3 regions of the Arthrobacter sp. YAF34 genome follow, and region 2 is predicted to be linked to each of the others. Evidence: riboswitches for the same ligand, from Rfam matches in the RefSeq annotation. Region 2 holds a riboswitch; each other region holds the start of a gene.
What was found. Region 2 has a riboswitch for cyclic di-AMP ahead of AB4Y72_RS09620 (hypothetical protein). Riboswitches for the same ligand answer to the same signal wherever they lie in the genome.

Region 1 (5,780 bases), on a different contig from region 2:
GGGGACTGCCCGCGCTCCCGGTCAGCCCTTTGGTTCGCCCGGATTGCCTGGGTCGCCTTGGCCGACGGCGCTGCCGGTCCCGCCGGATTTCCCGTTGACGTGCGCGGGGAGCGCGAACCTCTTGGCTGCCCGGGACCCGGCCGCCGCGCTCGCCGCAATCGTGATCAGGGCGCCCATGAGCAGGGCCGCTGCCTCGCCGGGGAGCAGGACATCAAGCTGCGTGCCGATGCTTGCCGCTGCCACCGGCACGCCGAGTTGGGCCGCCGACAACACGCCGAGCGGCAGGGGGAGCCCCAGGAATGCCAAACCGGAGTGCGTCAGCAGGGTCCCGACTCCCAGCGCCGCGCCGAGGCCAATCATGTCCGGATGCCCGGCCAGGTCCTTGAGCGTGAGGGAGGCGCCCAGCCAGACGAAGAACAGCGGGCTCAGGAAGCCGTCGCTGAGGGCGAACAGTTGGCGGGCCAACCGCCTCGGCTCGCCGACTGCAGCCACCACCAGGCCGAAGGAGAAACCCGCCAACATCACGGACACATTGCCGAAAGTCGCCACACCGGCCAGGGCAAAGAGCACGACCAGTTGGAACCTCAGCTCCAGGGCAAACTTGCGGTTTTCCGAGAGCCGGTGCACGCGTTGGCGGATGCCCGTGTTCTCGAGCCATCTCAGCACGATGTAGAGAACCACGGCGCAGCCCGCCACGGTGATCACGGTCAAGGCCGCCCGGCCCGCGTGGGGCGGATCCACCAGGAGCGGCAGCGCCACAATGCAGGCTATGTCGGCGATCGCGACCTGCGCTGTCATCGAAATGACGTCGGGTCCGCCGAGGCGCAGCGAATCGACGATCGGGAGGACCAGTGCGGCTGAGGAAGACGCCAGCAGCACGACGTACAGGGGCGCATGTCCGGTCCCGAAGAGCAGGCCGATGCCCGTTCCGACAGCCACCGCGGCCGCTGTGGACGCCGCGGCCCTGCGGGCGCCTTTGCCGAGACCGGAGCGGATCTGCGGATCCCGCACGGGAACATGGGTTCCGGCCACAAACATCATCAGCGCGAACCCGATGTTGGCCAGCAGGCTGAACGTCGGATCGGCCGGGTTTACCAGGCCAAAGCCCGACCGCCCGATCACGATGCCGGCCAGCAGTTCGCCCAGCACCACCGGCAGCCGCCAGCGCACCGGCAGGGCCAGCAGCGGGCCGGCCAGAGCGACGGCGGCGATCAGCGCCAGGGTGAGAAATGTCACGGCTCGCCGCGGCGGGCAGGCCGCTGGCTCACCGGGGCGGCCCCCGTGGCCGGGATGTGCCCGGCCGTCGAAACCTTGATCATGGAATGAGACTAGTCCCGTCCACCGTGTAACGCGCCTCCTGTGCCGCGCGGCTAAAGCGCGGTCCGCCGCTCCACCACCGCGTAGGCCTTGCCGTCGAGGAAGGCCCAGTCATTGATCACCATGAACCCGAGCGCGTCCACCCTGTCGTTCAGGACGTGCTCATCGAAGCCGCCGTCCCGTGGTTCCGCGTCCCAGGTGGACACATGGACGTCCGCGCCGTCCAGGATCAGCAGTTCGGTGTTGACGTCGAAATCCTCCTGGGGCTGGTTGCTCAACTGGCAGATGGCGACACAGTGGCTGTTCAATTCGGGCCTCCGCTTCGAGGGTGGTGGTGATGGCATCATCCTATGTTCGAAAAGCCGCGCCGTCCTCTGCGCATTTGACGGATGGGGCCGTTTCTGCCGTTACCTGAATGTGACATTGGGGTGCGGATCGCGTTACGTTGGATAAGTGCCTGTTGTCTCCGATACGGGCGCTCCCCAGCCGATTGCCTAACTCTGCCGCGGCCCGGGGGTAACTCGCATCAACGACCGGCAGAGACGGGGAAACCACTTTTGGCCTGGCTGTTCCGCAGGTCTTGGGGTGAAGCCGCACAGCGCCCGCAACGACGGGCCCCTAGAGTGCGGCCGGGTGACTCCCATCCGAATCCGACAGCTCACCTCGCAGGCATTGGGAGAGGCTACATTCATGACTTCAATCAGTACTTTTGCGCGCCATGCCGCCGTCGTCACCGCCGCGTCCGGCCTGGTCCTCACCAGCGGCATGGCTGCCAACGCTGCCGCCGCGCCCGCGCAGCGTGACTCCGCCCCGGCGTCCAACGTGGACGTCAAGTCGCTGGTCAGCGCGCCGGTCAGCGCAGACTCAAGCGTCAAGATCAGCTATGCCCGCCCCGCAGTAGCCACCGTCGCGGCACCAGTCATCGAACAGCCCAAGCCCGTGGCCGCGGCTCCCGCAGCAGCCCCCGCCGCTCCAGTGGCAGCACCTGCGGCGCCCGCGGCGGCACCTGCCGCCGCACCCAAGGCCACGGTGCAGGTGCAGGCCGCCCCGGCTGCCCCGGCCGCGGCGCCCGCCGCCGGCCGCAACGCCGTCATGCTCTCTGCCGCCTACAGCCAGCTGGGCATCACCCAGGACTGCACCGCAATGGTGGAGAAGGCCCTGGGCGCGGCGGGCAAGCCGGTCGGCGACATCGCCCCGCGTGACTTCCTTGGCCTCGGTACCGTTGTGGCGACCCCCCAGCCGGGGGACATGGTGGTTCAGTCCGGGCACGTTGGCATCTACGCCGGCCACGGCCAGGTCATCAGCGGCGGCATGAACGGCACCAACCAGACGATCGTCCACCCGCTGTCCTGGCTCACCGCCACCGGCGGCGTGACCTTCGTCCGGGCCTAAGCCGAGCGGTCCCTCCCGGTTCTAGCCGGCGGGGCCGAATAGTCCGGAAAGACCGGCGATCGATTTCCCTTGGGGGCAAGCGATCGCCGGTCTTTTCCCTGTCCGGGAGACCCGGCGCCAGGAATCTTCAGGGCTTCCCGGTCCCGGCCAGCGGGAGCCTCATTTTCATGACGGTCCCCTCGGGGCCGGTTGATGCCACCTCGACTGCGCCGCCGGCAGCGACGGCGATTTCCCGGACCAGCGCCAGTCCGATGCCAAAGCTCCGTTGTCCCGGCGCTCCGCCGGTTCCGGAAGTCCGCACGAAGCGGTCAAAGATCCGCGCCTGATCCACGCCGGTGATTCCTGCCCCGGTGTCCGCCACGGCAATAACCGCGTGGCTCTGCTCCACCGACGTCGTGATGCCGATGCGGCCGCCCGCAGGAGTGTGGGCCAGGGCGTTGTCCGCCAGGGCCAGCACTGCACGGCGCAGCGCATTCGCGTCGATCCGTGCCAGCGGCCGGGCGTCGGCGGAGAACTCGAGGCGCACGTCCCGCTGGTCCGCCACCAGCTGAAGGCTTTCGGCGACCTCGGCGGCGGTGTCGGCGAGGTCGGTAGGCGCTGCCGAACGGTCCGGTGCGTCAGTGGTTGCCGCGAGGAGCAGCTCGTTGACAATCCCGGTCAGCGTCGCGGCGTCCTCGCGGATCCGGGCCAGGTCCTTTCCCTGCCGGGAGCCGGGCTCGATGTTGCGCTGGGCCAGCTGGATCCGGGTGTCGAGGATGGTCAGCGGCGTGCGCAGTTCGTGGCTGGCGTCCTGAACGAAGCGCCGTTGCCGGGCTAAGGCGTCGCCGAGGGGGCGGATGGCGCTGCGCGCGCTGAGCCACCCGACGAGACCTGCCAAGACGATCCCCGCGATCCCGGCTATGACCATGGCCTCGAGCACATCCTTGGCATCCAGGTAGGCGTAGGCCGTCCCGGACGCTGCCGGGCCCGGCACTTCCGGATGGGCGAGTTGATTCACGAGGTAGAGGGCTGTGGCTGCGAGGAGCCCGAGGACCATGACGGCGCACGCGGCGCTGATCCGCAGGGCGACCTTGAGCGAGGCCTTGCGCAGTGTGACTTGGTCCGGATTTTCGTGCGGGGTCCCGCCGTTACTCATGGGCGTCACCGATCTGGTAGCCCACGCCGTGAACTGTGCGGATGACGGCCTTGGAGATTTTGCGGCGCAGGTGGTGGACATAGGTGTCGATGACGCCGGGCTGGTCGGAGGCATGGAAGTGCGCCGCGAGGAGCTCATCCCGGGTGAAGACCCGGTCAGGCTCCGCGGCGAGGGCCGACAGGAGTTGGCCCTCCTTCGCGGTCAGCTGCACCGTGTGCCCGTAGACCGAGCGGACGGAGCGCCGCGAGGGGTCGAGTTCCCAGTCCCCGATCGTCACCGACGCCGTGGCCGGGGCAAAGGTGCGCGTCAGGGCGCGCAGGCGTGCTGCGAGCTCGTCGGCGTCGAACGGCTTGGTGACGTAGTCGTTGGCACCGGCGTCGAGGCCCCGGACTTTCTCGCTGGCATCGCCGAGCGCGGTCAGGATCAGGATGGGCGTGGGAACGCCCTTGGAACGTAATGCGGCGATGAGGGAGATGCCGTCCATGACGGGCAGCCCGCGGTCGATCACCATCACGTCCCACGTCTCGGTCAGCCCCAGGTGCAGGCCGTCCTGGCCGTCGGTGACCAGCCTGACCCGGTAATCCGGATCCAGGAGCTCGGCGATGAGCGGTCCCAGGACGGCATCGTCCTCGACGAGCAGCAGGGACGGACGGTCAGCGGTTGTCATGGCACCTATTCTTCCGCGGCCATTTCCCGACGCCGGAGTCCGTCGCCCGTTGCCTCCTCCGTGTCGCTGGCGTCGTCCGTTGCTGCGGCGGCGCTGCGGGCATTCCGGCGGCGCCGAAGGAGCTGCACCAGCCCAGGCACTACCGAGACGAGGACCATGACCACGGCAATGACATCGATGTTCTTGGCGATGATGTCGAAGTGTCCCAGCCAGGTACCCAGAAGGGTGACTGAGGCTGCCCAGGCCAGGGCGCCGACGACGTTCCAGAGAGCGAAGTACTTGTACTCATAGCGCGCGATCCCGGCACTGAGCGGGGCAAAAGTCCTCACCATCGGCACGAAGCGGGCCAGTACGACGGCGGCGCCGCCGTGCCGCCGGAAGAATTCCTCCGTGGTGGTCAGGTGCGCCGTCTTGAGGATGCGGGCATCGTCCTTGAACCATCGCCGGCCAAAGGTGCGCCCCAGCATGTAGCCGATCTGGTCCCCGGCGATGGCGGCCGCGGTGACGACGCCGATCAGCACCGGCAGCGTCAGCTGCAGCTGTTGATGCAGGAGGCCGGCGGTGAACAGCAGCGAGTCTCCCGGCAGGAAAGGGAAGAGGACGCCGGATTCGATGAAGACCATGACCGCGACGACGCCCAAGGCGGCCGGGCCCAGACCTGTGAGCAGGCTTGCCGGGTCCAGCAGCGACGGTGTTCCGGCGGCCGGCGCGGCCGGAAGGAACATTGAAATGTCCAGGGTGTGCAACCTTAGTTCCTTTCAGAGCCCGGCGACCGGATGGTGGACCGGGCAGCGACCCGGCTGGCAATCCGCGGCGTGACAAGATTCCACAGCCCGGTGACCATGACCACGGCCGCGCTGGCAGCGAGGAACGACGCCGTGACGTCGGTGGGGTAGTGCACGCCGATGTACAGCCGTGACCACGCCACGACCAGCGCCATCGCCGCAGCTCCCACGGCCGTGACCTTGGCCCAGCGGGTTCCCCGGGCCAGGAAGTACAGCGCGAATCCGAGGGCGACGGCAAAGGAGACATGGCCGCTCGGGAAGCTGTTGGAGCCCGTCTCCGGAGACAGGGGATCGAACAGCAGGGCCGGGTTGGGCCGCTGGCGGGCCACGATGATCTTGAAGAATTCGCTGGCCACCCAGCCGGACACTGCCACGAGGCCGAACCCTAGCGCCTTGACCAGGCCGCCGCGGAACAGCCAGATATAGAGAGCCACGGCGCCGATCAGTGCGACGCCGGCCACCGGCCCAAACACCACGTTCAGCA
Region 2 (5,780 bases):
TCTGCGGCGCCGTAGGACTGTTCAGCTACGCCTCCATGGACCTTTTCCTCACCCGGCAGCTCGATGACCAGCTCAGCAGCGCTTCCCACCGCTCGGTCGAGTTCGGCCGGCCTGGACCCGGCAACTCCGGCGGCCGCCGCGACCCCCTTGATGCCCGGGGGCAGGGCGTCGGGATGCTCAATGCCCGGCTGGAGGACGGCGAGGTCAGCAGCGCCGGATTCCTGGCCGGGGACGCAACCCTCGAGAGCCTCTCCCGCGCCGACAACGCGGTCCTGTTGGCGCTCTCCCCGAACGCCGTGCCCGTGGACCGGACTCTCTCGGCCGGCGCGTACCGGCTCACGGCCGTGCGCGCACCGTACGGCGACGTGATCGTCACGGGACTTCCCCTGGCCGAAAAGGAAAGCACCCTGGCCTCGCTCGTCTGGACCATGGTGGTGGTGTCCGCCGGCGGGCTCGTGCTGATCGGCCTCGCCGGAACGGCCCTGATCCGGCGGACCATGAAGCCGCTGGAACAGCTCTCCGAGGTTGCCACCAAGGTCTCCCGCCTCCCGCTGGACGCCGGGGAGGTGGCACTCGGGGTGCGCGTCCCGGCGTCGGCGGCCCATCCCGGAACGGAAGTGGGCAGCGTGGGCTACGCGCTGAACAAGATGCTGGACAACGTCTCCAATGCGCTCGAGGCGCGGCAGGAGAGCGAGATGAAGGTGCGGCAGTTCGTCGCCGACGCCTCGCACGAACTCCGCACCCCGCTCACGGCCATCCGCGGCTACACGGAGCTGATGCGGATGACCGAGCATTTCACGCCCGACGGCGAGAAATCCCTCGCCCGCGTGCAAAGCCAGTCCGAGCGGATGACCACGCTCGTGGAGGACCTGCTGCTGCTGGCCCGACTGGACGAGGGGCAACCGCTCAAGATCGCCGACGTCGACCTCACCCAGCTGGCCGTCGAAACGGTGAGCGATGAGAAAGTCATGGCCCCGGACCGCATCTGGCAGCTGGAACTCCCGGACGAGCCCGTGGTGGTCCGCGGTGATGCGAGCCAGCTTCACCAGGTCCTGGCCAACCTCCTGTCCAATGCGCGCAAGCACACGGAACCCGGGACCACGGTGGTCACGGGCGTCATGCGTTCGGCTGACGGCAGCGCCGTGGTCACCGTGACGGATAACGGCAGCGGCATCGCCCCCGAATTCATCGGGCGTGTCTTCGCCCGCTTTGCCCGGGCCGACGCCTCGCGTTCCAATCCGGCGGTCACCGCGCAGCCCGCGGTCGCGACGGCGGGGGCCCGGGCCGGCTCCGCTGCCAGGCCCCGCGCGGGCAGTGCTTCCGCCGCCGTTTCCGGCAACCAGAGCGGGGCGGGCAGCGGTGCCGCGCCAACCTCCGAGGGAACGAGCGGGTTGGGCTTGTCCATCGTCCAGTCGATCGTGCATGCCCACGGGGGCACCGTCGAGGTCACCTCGCGGCCCGGGCGGACGGAGTTCGCCGTACGGCTGCCGGCGGCTCCGCCGTCGGCCTAGCCGCCCACGGCAGCGCCCGCCGCCCCCGGAGCGCCGGTACATCGGGCGCAAGGCGACACCCCGCCGATGTGACTGCTGTTACCCAAATGTGACTTAAGCGTCGAGGTCCTGTAGCGTTTTGGGAGTGCGCTGCCATCGGTGCCGCACATCCGGATGGACGCCAAACTCTGCCGCTTCCCGGATTCCGATTGACCAGGCAGAGGCGGGGGACCCAGAGTTCCCGGGCATTCTGCACACACGCGCCCTTGGGGTGAAGCCGACACGTGACTTTCCGTGCGGCCGGATGACCTCATCCGAACCCGACAGCTAACTCCGCAGGCGTTGAGAGGCAATCATGACTGAACTCAACGTACAAACGCGCCCTGAGGGCGTTTCGCATTCCCACGCCGCCAGGTCCCGCCACCGCGCCGAACCGGCCAAGCAGGCGTCCGCCCTGTCCCGGCTGGCCGCCGGGCTCGGCATCACCGGCCACCGTGCGGCCATCGTCACGGTCGCCGGCGCACTGCTGGTGGGGGGCGGCGCTGCCAGCCAGGCGGCAGAGCCCGGCGCCCACACCGCCAATGTTGCGGGCGCCGAATCCGTCACGAGCGTGGACCCGCTGGCCAAGCTCAACTTCGAACGCATCCAGGTGACTGGGTCCACGACGCCGCCGAACAGCGCCGTGGTGTCCAAGGCTCCGGAGGCCAAGCCGGCCGCAGCACCGGCGCCGGCCGCTCACGCAGCCGCACCGGCAAAGGCCAGCCCCGCGGCGCCCGCCCGTCCGGCGGCACCTGTCCACGCAGCGGCGCCGGTCCCCGCGGCGGCACCGGTCGCCGTCGACGACCCCTCCGGCGCGCAGGCCTACGCCGCGGCCCGACTGGGCAGCTATGGCTGGGCACCGGGGCAGATGCAGTGCCTGCAGAAGCTCTGGACCAAGGAATCGGACTGGAAGACCACCGCCACGAACGCCAGCAGCGGCGCCTACGGCGTGGTCCAGTCGCTGCCCGCCTCGAAAATGGCGAGCGCCGGGGCCGACTACATGACCAACTACCGGACCCAGATCAATTGGGGCCTGAACTACGTCAAAACGCGGTACGGCTCCCCCTGCGGCGCTCTGGACTTCCACTACGCGCACAACTGGTACTAAGCCGGCATCAGCCAGCCCCTCCCAGAAGGCCCAGGATCCACATGGATCCGGGGCCTTCTGTGCGTGACTGTTTAACCGAAGATGGACCTCCCCCGACCGCGCGGAGGAATCGCGCTCAGCGCCTCGTCTCGTACCTGGTGATGACCACGCCGCCGGGAAGCGTCCGCGTCTCCACCTGGTTCAGGTTCACCCAGCTGTCCAGCGAGGTGAAGAACGGAGTGCCGCCGCCCACCAGGACCGGATGGGTGACTAGCACGTATTCGTCGATCAGCCCGGCCCGCATAGCCGCCCCGGCGAGCGTTGCGCCGCCGATGCTCATCGTGCCGCCGTCGCCGGCCTTGAGCCGGGTGATCTCGGCGATCGCGTCGCCGGTGACCAGGCGGGCGTTCCAGTCGACCTTGTCGATCGTCGAGGAGAACACCACCTTCGGCGTGTCCCGCCAGTTCCGCGCGAACTCGATCTCCGCCGGGGTGGCGTTGGGCTGCTGGTCGCCGGTCGGCCAGAAGGAGCTCATGGTCTCCCAGAGCTTGCGGCCGTACAGCGACAGGCTGCTAGCCCGCTCCTGGTCGAGCCACCACTGGAACAGTTCATCGCTCGGCTCGCTCCAGCCGATGTCGTCGCCGGCCGCGGCGATGTAGCCGTCCAGGGTCAGATTCATGCCGTAGATCAGTCTCCGCACGGCGCCAGCCTTCCGTCTCGTCGAGCACCACCGTGTCCCCGTCCTCGATGATCCGCGGGCCGATCTCGGGTTAGCTCCATTCGGACCCGAATCGACGACGGTGAACGGAGCCGGCCCGGAAAGGCCGCGGCGGTCACTCATGGTTCGCATTCTCGTGCGCGGGGCATCACTGGTCAACCGTCCCCGGACAGCCGCTCCAGTAACTCTGGAATCACCGGGCCGGATCGGCCGGACTTCCACAGCACCCGCACAGCTTGACCCTAAAGCCCTCATATGGGGCGACGGGACAGTTGAGCCATGACGTTCACAGACCAGGCCCCAGGAACCCAGCCCCACTCCGCGGAGACGCCGGCCGGCCCGGCTGCACCCGCCACACACTCCGGGCCCTCGCCGTCCGGACTCGCTTTGGCCGACGCGCCCGCCCCGGGACCGTCCGCCGCGGCCGTCGCCGGCCCGCGTAGCCGGCGAAACGCCATCGACACGCGAACCGCCATACCGGTGCTGGACGTCACCATCCCGGTGTTCAACGAGGAACGGGACCTCGAAGCCTGCCTGCGCAGGCTCCACGCCTACCTTCTCGGTTCCTTCCCGCACCCGTTCCGGATCACGGTGGCTGACAACGCCAGCACCGATGGAACTCTCAAGACGGCCGAACGCGTAGCCCGCGAGCTCCGCGAGGTGACCGTGGTCCACATGGCTGAAAAAGGCCGCGGCAACACGCTCCGCAAAGTGTGGCTCGCCTCGCCGTCGCCGGTCCTGGCGTACATGGATGTTGACCTTTCCACCGATCTGGCGGCACTCGGGCCCCTCCTTGCCCCGCTCATTTCAGGGCACTCCGACCTGGCGATCGGGACCCGGCTGACCCGCAACTCACGCGTGGTCCGCGGACCCAAACGGGAATTCATCTCGCGCAGCTATAACTTCATGCTGCAGTCCCTCCTGGGCGCGCACTTCAGCGACGCCCAGTGCGGCTTCAAGGCCATCCGGGCGGACGTAGCCCGGCAGCTGCTCCCCCACACCCTGGACAACGCCTGGTTCTTCGACACCGAGCTGCTGGTCCTGGCCGAAAAGTGCGGCCTGCGCGTCCACGAAGTCCCGGTGGACTGGACCGACGATCCGGATTCCAGCGTGGACATCGTCCAGACGGCCCTCGCGGATCTGCGCGGCATGGCACGGCTGAGCAGGGATCTTGTCTCCGGCCGGATCCCCGTCCCAGAACTGCGCGCCGCCCTGGCACGCGGTCCACTTCCCGCCTCCTCACGGGCCCAGGAGCAAAGCGCCGGGGGAAGCCTGTTCGGACAGCTCGTCCGCTTCGGCAGCATCGGGGTGGCCTCCACGCTCGCGTACCTGCTGATCTTCCTGCTCTGCCGCGGAATCATGGACCCGCAACTGGCAAATTTCCTCGCGTTGCTCACCACCGCCGTGGCCAACACCGCGGCCAACCGGCGCTTCACCTTCGGCATCCAGGGCAGCAGCCAGGCGGCCCGGCACCACTTCGAGGGACTGCTGGTCTTCGGCATCGGACTGGCCCTGACCTCGGGCGCGCTCACCCTGGTCCACGGCGCTTCGGCCGGAACCCCGGACCGCTGGCTGGAACTCGTCACCGTCACGGCCGCCAATCTGGCCGCTACGGCCGTCAAATTCCTGCTCTTCCGGCTGGTGGTCTTCCGCGGCCGGCCCGCCGACACTGCTCCGGCGTCCGGCGCCCCCGACGCATCTCTCCCCCGCACAGAAACGGCCAAGTAAATGACCTCAACCATCAGCCCCACCGCCGGAGCCCAGGCTGACTCCCCCGCCGGCAGCCCGCCGGCAGTCCGTGATTCGTCCGGGACGGCATTCGGGGCGCCCGCATCCCGGCCGCCCACAATCCTGAACCGCCGGGAACGGCTGCTCTTCGGACCGCAGCCGCGGTGGGTGCGGCCCTCGGCAGCTCTGCTGTTAGTGGCCACCGCGGTGTTGTACCTGTGGAACCTGGAAGCCACGGGCTACGGCAACTCCTTCTACGCCGCGGCGATCCAGGCAGGGACCAAGGACTGGACCGCGCTGCTCTTCGGATCGCTCGACGCCGGGAACGCCATCACGGTGGACAAGCCGCCCGCCGCCCTGTGGATCCCTGCCCTCGCGGGGCGGCTCTTCGGCTTCTCGGCGTTGAGCATGCTCATTCCCCAGGCACTCATGGGGGTAGCCGCCGTCGGGCTTCTCTACCTGACCGTCAAGCGGGTGTCCGGGCCGGCGGCTGGCCTGCTGGCCGGCGGCGCCCTGGCGCTGACCCCCGTGGCCGCCCTCATGTTCCGGTTCAACAACCCCGACGCCATGCTCACCCTGTGCCTGGTGCTGGCGGCCTACCTCACCACCCGCGCCGTCGAGAAGGCCGGCTGGACATGGCTCGCCGCGGCCGGCGCGGTGATCGGCCTGGCGTTCCTGACCAAGATGCTGCAGGGTTTCCTGATTGTGCCCGGGCTTG
Region 3 (5,780 bases), on a different contig from region 2:
CGGAAAAGTTGGCGTGCTTCAAACCCTACAGGAGTCCGGCCTCAATGTCACATTCAGATCACGGCGTGTCACATGGATGCGAGAGAGGTCCATCGTCTATTTAGAGCCAGCCGAGCGGATCAACGACGTTGCCGTTGACCATGACTTCAAAGTGGAGGTGGCAGCCCGTGGAGGCGCCGGTGGTCCCGCTCAGGGCAATGACGTCGCCGCGGGAGACCTTCTGGCCCACCGTGACCAAGGACGAGGACAGGTGGTTGTAGGTGGTCTCCAGGCCGTTGCCGTGATCGATGACCACACGGTTTCCGCCGCCGTAGGGGTGCCATCCGTTGAAGGTCACGGTGCCGCTGGCTGCCGCGTGGACCTGGGTGCCGCACTGGGCGACGAAATCCTGGCCGCGGTGAAACTCGCCCACAACGCCGGTGATGGGGCTGACACGGTAGCCGAACGGCGAGGCAGTGATCATCTGGTCCAGGGGTGGGCCCAAGGTGCCCTTCGATGCCGCGCGGGTGATGCTGCCGACGGACTGGGCACTGAGTAACTGTTTCAGCTTGCCGTCCGGGTCGCCCTTGGTGGCGATGGCGGTCCGGCTGAAATCGACTTTCGCCGCGGCGGCAGCCGTGACATCCGGCTGCACCGCGGCGGAAAGTGCGCCCGATGCGCCCGTATTAGCCATGACCGGGCTAGTGACGGGAACCGTCACTGTGAGGATCAGACCGGCTGCGGCCAGAGCGATCCCGGCCTTCTGGCCGACGCCGCTGGCCGCGGCGAAGTCCGTTACCTGACGGAACGGGCCGCGCCGCCGACGGCGTTCATCGCGGTGCGGGTCGCGCGGCCGATCGGCCATAGGCTCAAGAACGGGACGCGGCTCCGGAGCGGGACCGGTCGCGCGGCGACGTCCCCTGACGGTCTGGGTGGTCAAGAACGGTTCCTCTCTGGAGAGCCTGCGAAGTTAGCTGTCGGATTCGGGTCAGAGAGATCACAGACCCGGTCCGCCGCTGCAAGCACCAGACGCAGAGGTATCCCTGGGGATCCGCCGTGAAAGCTGCTTGCCGCTGACGGACTTCACCCCGAGGCTGCGATGAAGCAGCCGAAAGTGGTTCCCCCGCCCCTGCCAGGAGGTCGTTCTGCTGCTGATCCGCTGGCAGGGCTCGGCTTCGGATCAGATAACGCTTTGGTATCGGTACAGGGCACTAACTATAGGGGATCAAGCCACCCGGTAATAAATCCGTGACCGCCCTGTGCAAAACTCGTGGGTTGTCCCATGACTGGCACGTTGTGGCTGGTCAGGCGACGGTGACAAAGACATGCGCGGCAACTTCGGGCGGCAATTCCAGGGCGCCTTCGATATCCGGCACGCGGACCGAGATGTACTCCCCCACCCGCTCCAGCGAGACCAGCGCGCCGGGCCGGATGCCGCCCTCGTCGAGCTGGGCCAAAAGCTCCGGTTCCACCTGGATCGGCTCCGCGAGCCGGTTGACCGTAATCCGCGAGTCCGGACCATAGCCGGTCATGGCCTGCAGCAGGTTCAGGACCCCGTCAGCGTGGGCACCGGACGGTGCACCACCCAGCTCGGCCAGCCCCGGAATGGGGTTTCCATAGGGCGAAACCGTCGGGTGGTTGAGCAGCTCGAAGATCCTACGCTCGACGCGTTCGCTCATGACGTGCTCCCAGCGGCAGGCTTCCTCATGGACGTACGCCCAGTCGAGCCCGATCACGTCTGCGAGCAGGCGTTCGGCGAGTCGGTGCTTGCGCATGACACCGATGGCGCGTTTCCGGCCAGTTTCGGTCAGCTCAAGGTGCCGGTCGCCGGATACAACCACCAGCCCGTCCCGCTCCATGCGGCCGATGGTCTGGGAAACTGTGGGGCCGGAGTGGCGGAGCCGTTCGGCGATGCGGGCGCGGAGGGCGACGATGTTTTCTTCTTCAAGTTCCAGAATGGTCCGGAGATACATCTCCGTGGTATCGATCAGATCCGTCATTCAGCTCAGCTCCTCGAGCGCAGTCCTTGCGTCATTCCCACCGTACCGCGTGCGGGCTGCGTGCAGGATGCGCCCTAGCGGGATCCGCCGTACGTTCGCAGGACAGCCTAGCCTATTTTGAATTACTCCAGATAATTATTCGTCCTGCCAGGAAGGCGCCCGACGCCCGAAGCCCGGCCGATCGCCGGGCGTCTCAATGACCGGACTATGACAGAGGATTTTCCGTGTCGACGGGGGCCGTCAGGCAAAATGGGACAGGCAGAATGAAAAGGGTGCCCGTTGCAGCCATCCCTTCCCGTCCACCTCCCCGCCACGTCACGACCCAGCCGAAAATTGGAGCCACTGTGAGCGACACCAGCATCACGATCCCCGCCAACCTGCTGCCCAAGGACGGACGGTTTGGCGCCGGACCGTCCAAGGTCCGGCCGGAGCAGATGGAGGCCCTCGCCGCGGCGGCGGCGAACCTGCTGGGAACTTCGCACCGCCAGGCACCCGTGAAGAACCTGGTCGGCTCTGTCCGCAGCGGCCTCAGTGATTTCTTCCGCGCCCCGGAAGGCTATGAAGTGATCCTCGGCGTCGGCGGCTCCACGGCGTTCTGGGACATTGCCAGCTTCGGACTCGTGGAGAACAAGGCGCAGCACCTGTCCTTCGGCGAGTTCGGCTCGAAGTTTGCCTCGGCCACCAACAAGGCACCGTTCCTCGCCGAGTCCTCCATCCTCAAGGCCGAGCCCGGCACCCGTCCCACCGCCAGGGCCGAGTCCGGCGTGGACGTCTACGCGTGGCCGCAGAACGAGACGTCCACCGGCGTGGCGGCTCCCGTCCGGCGCGTGGCAGGTGCCGACGACGGGTCCTTGGTCCTCGTGGACGCGACCTCGGCCGCCGGCGGCCTGGACGTGGACGTGGCGGAGTCGGACGTCTATTACTTTGCGCCGCAGAAGAACTTCGCGTCCGACGGCGGCCTGTGGCTTGGCTTGTTCTCCCCGGCTGCGCTGGAGCGGGCAGCCCGGATCAAGGCCAGCAACCGCTGGATCCCCGATTTCCTGGATCTCCAGACCGCAATCGACAACTCCCGGCTGAACCAGACCTACAACACCCCCGCGCTGGCCACCCTGGTCACCCTGGATGCCCAGGTGCAGTGGCTCAACGCCAACGGCGGCATGGACTTCGCCTCCGCACGTACCGCGGATTCAGCCGGCCGGATTTACCGCTGGGCCGAGGCGTCCGGCTACGCCACGCCGTTCGTGGTCAACGCCGAGGACCGCTCGAACGTGATCGCCACGATCGACTTCGACGAATCGATCGACGCCGCAGCCATCGCCAAGGTTCTCCGCGCCAACGGCATCGTCGACACTGAGCCTTACCGTAAATTGGGCCGGAACCAGCTGCGCATCGCCACCTTCGTGGCGATCGAGCCGGACGATGTCTCGGCGCTGCTCGAATGCATCGATTTCGTCGTGGCCGAACTCAAGAAGTAGCCTCAGCGTCCGACGGCGTCGTCCCGGCCAGGTGCCCGGACGGCGCCGTCGCCGTTTCCGGCGGCGCCGGCTGGCTGCCCGTCCATCTGCGCGCCCGCGGCGGCGGTGTCCGCGGCCAGGCGGAAGTAGCGCAGCCCGCGCGCCCGGCGGTTGAAGTGGAGCCGCAGCTGCTTCGCCCGGATGATCCACAGCAGCCCGATCAGGGCCGCGAGCAGGCCGGCGCCGGCCGCTACCGCCATGGACCAGCGGGGGCCGGCGACGTTTGCCACCCAGCCGACGAACGGCGCACCGATGGGCGTTCCGCCCATGAAGATCGCCATATAAAGCGCCATCACCCGGCCCCGCATCACCGGGTCCGTCGTGGTCTGGACGTACCCGTTGGCGCTTGTCATCATGGTGATCGCGAACAGCCCCACCGGCACCAGCGCAATCCCGAACCAGAAGTAGCTTGGGGCCAGCGCCGCGAGGCCCGAGGTCACGCCGAAGGCTCCGGCCGCGCCGAAAATGACCCGCAGCCGCGGTTTGCCGCGGCCGGCGGAGAGGAGCGCCCCGGCGACGGAGCCGATGGCCATGATCGAATTCATCAGGCCGAAGGCTCCCGCGCCGAGACCGAATTCCGTGCCCACCATGGCCGCAATGAACAGGGCGAAGTTCAGCCCCAGGGTGCCAACGATGAAGATGGCCACGAGGACCACCACGAGGTCCGGGCGGTACCGCACATACTGCAGCCCCTCCCGGATCCTGCCTTTGCCCGCCGGTGCCCGGGGCAGCCGCCGCAGCGATCCCGCCGGGATTCTCGCCAGGCTCAGCAGCAGTGGGACGAACGTGAACGCGTTGATGAGGAAGACCCAGCCCGGGCCGACAACGGCCGTCAGCACGCCGGCGACTGCCGGGCCGATCATGCGGGCAACGTTGAAGGAGGCGCTGTTGAGGGCCACGGCATTGGGAAGGTAATCGTCCTGGACCAGTTCCGAGACAAAGGTCTGCCGCACGGGGGCGTCCAGCGCGGAAACCACCCCAAGCATCAGGGCGAAGACGTACACCTGCCAGAGCTGTGCCGCCCCGGAAACCACCAGGATGCCCAGCCCGGCACTTAGAAGTGCCATGGAGGACTGGGTCAGCACCAGGAGCCGCTTGCGGTTAAAGCGGTCCGCAACCAGTCCGGCGACCGGTGCCAGGAACAGCTGGGGGCCCAGTTGCAGGGCCATGGTGATGCCCACGGCCCCGGCGTCCTGGTTCGTCAGGTGGGCGAACACCAACCAGTCCTGGGCGGTGCGCTGCATCCAGGTACCGATGTTGGAGATGAGCGCGCCGACGAACCAGATCCGGTAGTTCAGGATGTGCAGGGACTTGAACGTGGACATCATGCCCAGCCCTCCTCCTGCTCGCTCCCTGACGCTTTCAACCGCTAATCGGCCTCGTCCGCGGGGCGTTCCCCGTCGTCGTCGGCATCCGCACCGTTGGCATTAGTCTCCTCGGGGTCAGCCTTGTCGGCGTCGGCCTCGTCAGCATCAGGGTGCGCGGAGTCGGAGCCCTGCGACGCCGGTTCGGCGCCCAATGCTTCCTCGGCCTCGTCAGCCTGCGCGTCTTCCGGGCGGACCCGCTCAGCCCACGGGACCCAAGCCGGAGCGAGGATGGAGTCCTCCGAGGGCAGGAGGCCGAGTTCGTCGACCGTCACCACTTTGGACCGCGAGTTGCGGGTCAGCACGGCGTACCACTGCCAGCCGCCGTAGCCGGGCAGCTTGGATTCGAAGAGGTGGGTCACCAGGCGGTCGCCTTCGCTGCGGGCCGCCAGGTGCTCCCCGATCTGCTCGGCAGGGGCAATGCCCTCCACGGCGGCACGGGCGACGTCGACGGCGGCGGCCAGGAAGGCGTCCGGTTTGCCGGTCCGCCAGACGGGCACACCGGCGCGCGGACGGGACCCCGGCTTTGAGCCGGCTCCCTTGGAGCCTGCCGGCACGATGGATCCGGCATCCTGCGCCGGCAACTGATCGGGTTCCTGAGTCATCAAGGGCCTTAGACGTCCAGCTCGTCGGCAACCTTACGGAGGGCGGCCGCTATCGCTTTGCCCTTGTTGCCTTCCGGGTACTTTCCCGCGGACAGGGTCCCGGACAGGTTGTCCAGCACGCTGACGAGGTCCTGAACCAGCGGGGCAAGGTCCCTGGCGCTGGGCCGCTTTGCCTTGGCGATGGACGGCATTTTGTCCAGCACACGCAGTCCGAGCGCCTGGGCGCCCTTGCGGCCGTCTGCCACCCCAAATTCAACGCGAGTTCCGGCCTTGAGCTCCGTGACGCCCTCGGGCAGCGCGGACTTGGGCAGGAAGACT

Region 1: it holds a riboswitch for cyclic di-AMP, as region 2 does, so the genes downstream of both, AB4Y72_RS18255 (hypothetical protein) here and AB4Y72_RS09620 (hypothetical protein) in region 2, are expected to answer to the same signal.
Region 3: it holds a riboswitch for cyclic di-AMP, as region 2 does, so the genes downstream of both, AB4Y72_RS07895 (M23 family metallopeptidase) here and AB4Y72_RS09620 (hypothetical protein) in region 2, are expected to answer to the same signal.

The regions. Positions count from the first base shown of each region.
Region 1 covers NZ_JBFRCV010000018.1:13,352-19,131, reverse strand. The annotation lists gene AB4Y72_RS18265 (cation:proton antiporter) at 22-1,236, opposite strand; gene AB4Y72_RS18260 (hypothetical protein) at 1,371-1,595, opposite strand; cyclic di-AMP (ydaO/yuaA leader) riboswitch at 1,799-2,003, shown strand; gene AB4Y72_RS18255 (hypothetical protein) at 2,008-2,709, shown strand; gene AB4Y72_RS18250 (sensor histidine kinase) at 2,837-3,844, opposite strand; gene AB4Y72_RS18245 (response regulator transcription factor) at 3,837-4,511, opposite strand; gene AB4Y72_RS18240 (VTT domain-containing protein) at 4,517-5,236, opposite strand; gene AB4Y72_RS18235 (phosphatase PAP2 family protein) at 5,260-5,780, opposite strand, start outside.
Region 2 covers NZ_JBFRCV010000006.1:163,367-169,146, reverse strand. The annotation lists gene AB4Y72_RS09625 (HAMP domain-containing sensor histidine kinase) at 1-1,511, shown strand, start outside; cyclic di-AMP (ydaO/yuaA leader) riboswitch at 1,677-1,846, shown strand; gene AB4Y72_RS09620 (hypothetical protein) at 1,846-2,637, shown strand; gene AB4Y72_RS09615 (dihydrofolate reductase family protein) at 2,753-3,316, opposite strand; gene AB4Y72_RS09610 (glycosyltransferase) at 3,614-5,062, shown strand; gene AB4Y72_RS09605 (glycosyltransferase family 39 protein) at 5,063-5,780, shown strand, end outside.
Region 3 covers NZ_JBFRCV010000005.1:88,860-94,639, reverse strand. The annotation lists gene AB4Y72_RS07895 (M23 family metallopeptidase) at 101-919, opposite strand; cyclic di-AMP (ydaO/yuaA leader) riboswitch at 924-1,139, opposite strand; gene AB4Y72_RS07890 (metal-dependent transcriptional regulator) at 1,284-1,979, opposite strand; gene serC (phosphoserine transaminase) at 2,324-3,454, shown strand; gene AB4Y72_RS07880 (MFS transporter) at 3,457-4,818, opposite strand; gene AB4Y72_RS07875 (DUF3027 domain-containing protein) at 4,863-5,462, opposite strand; gene AB4Y72_RS07870 (cold-shock protein) at 5,471-5,780, opposite strand, start outside.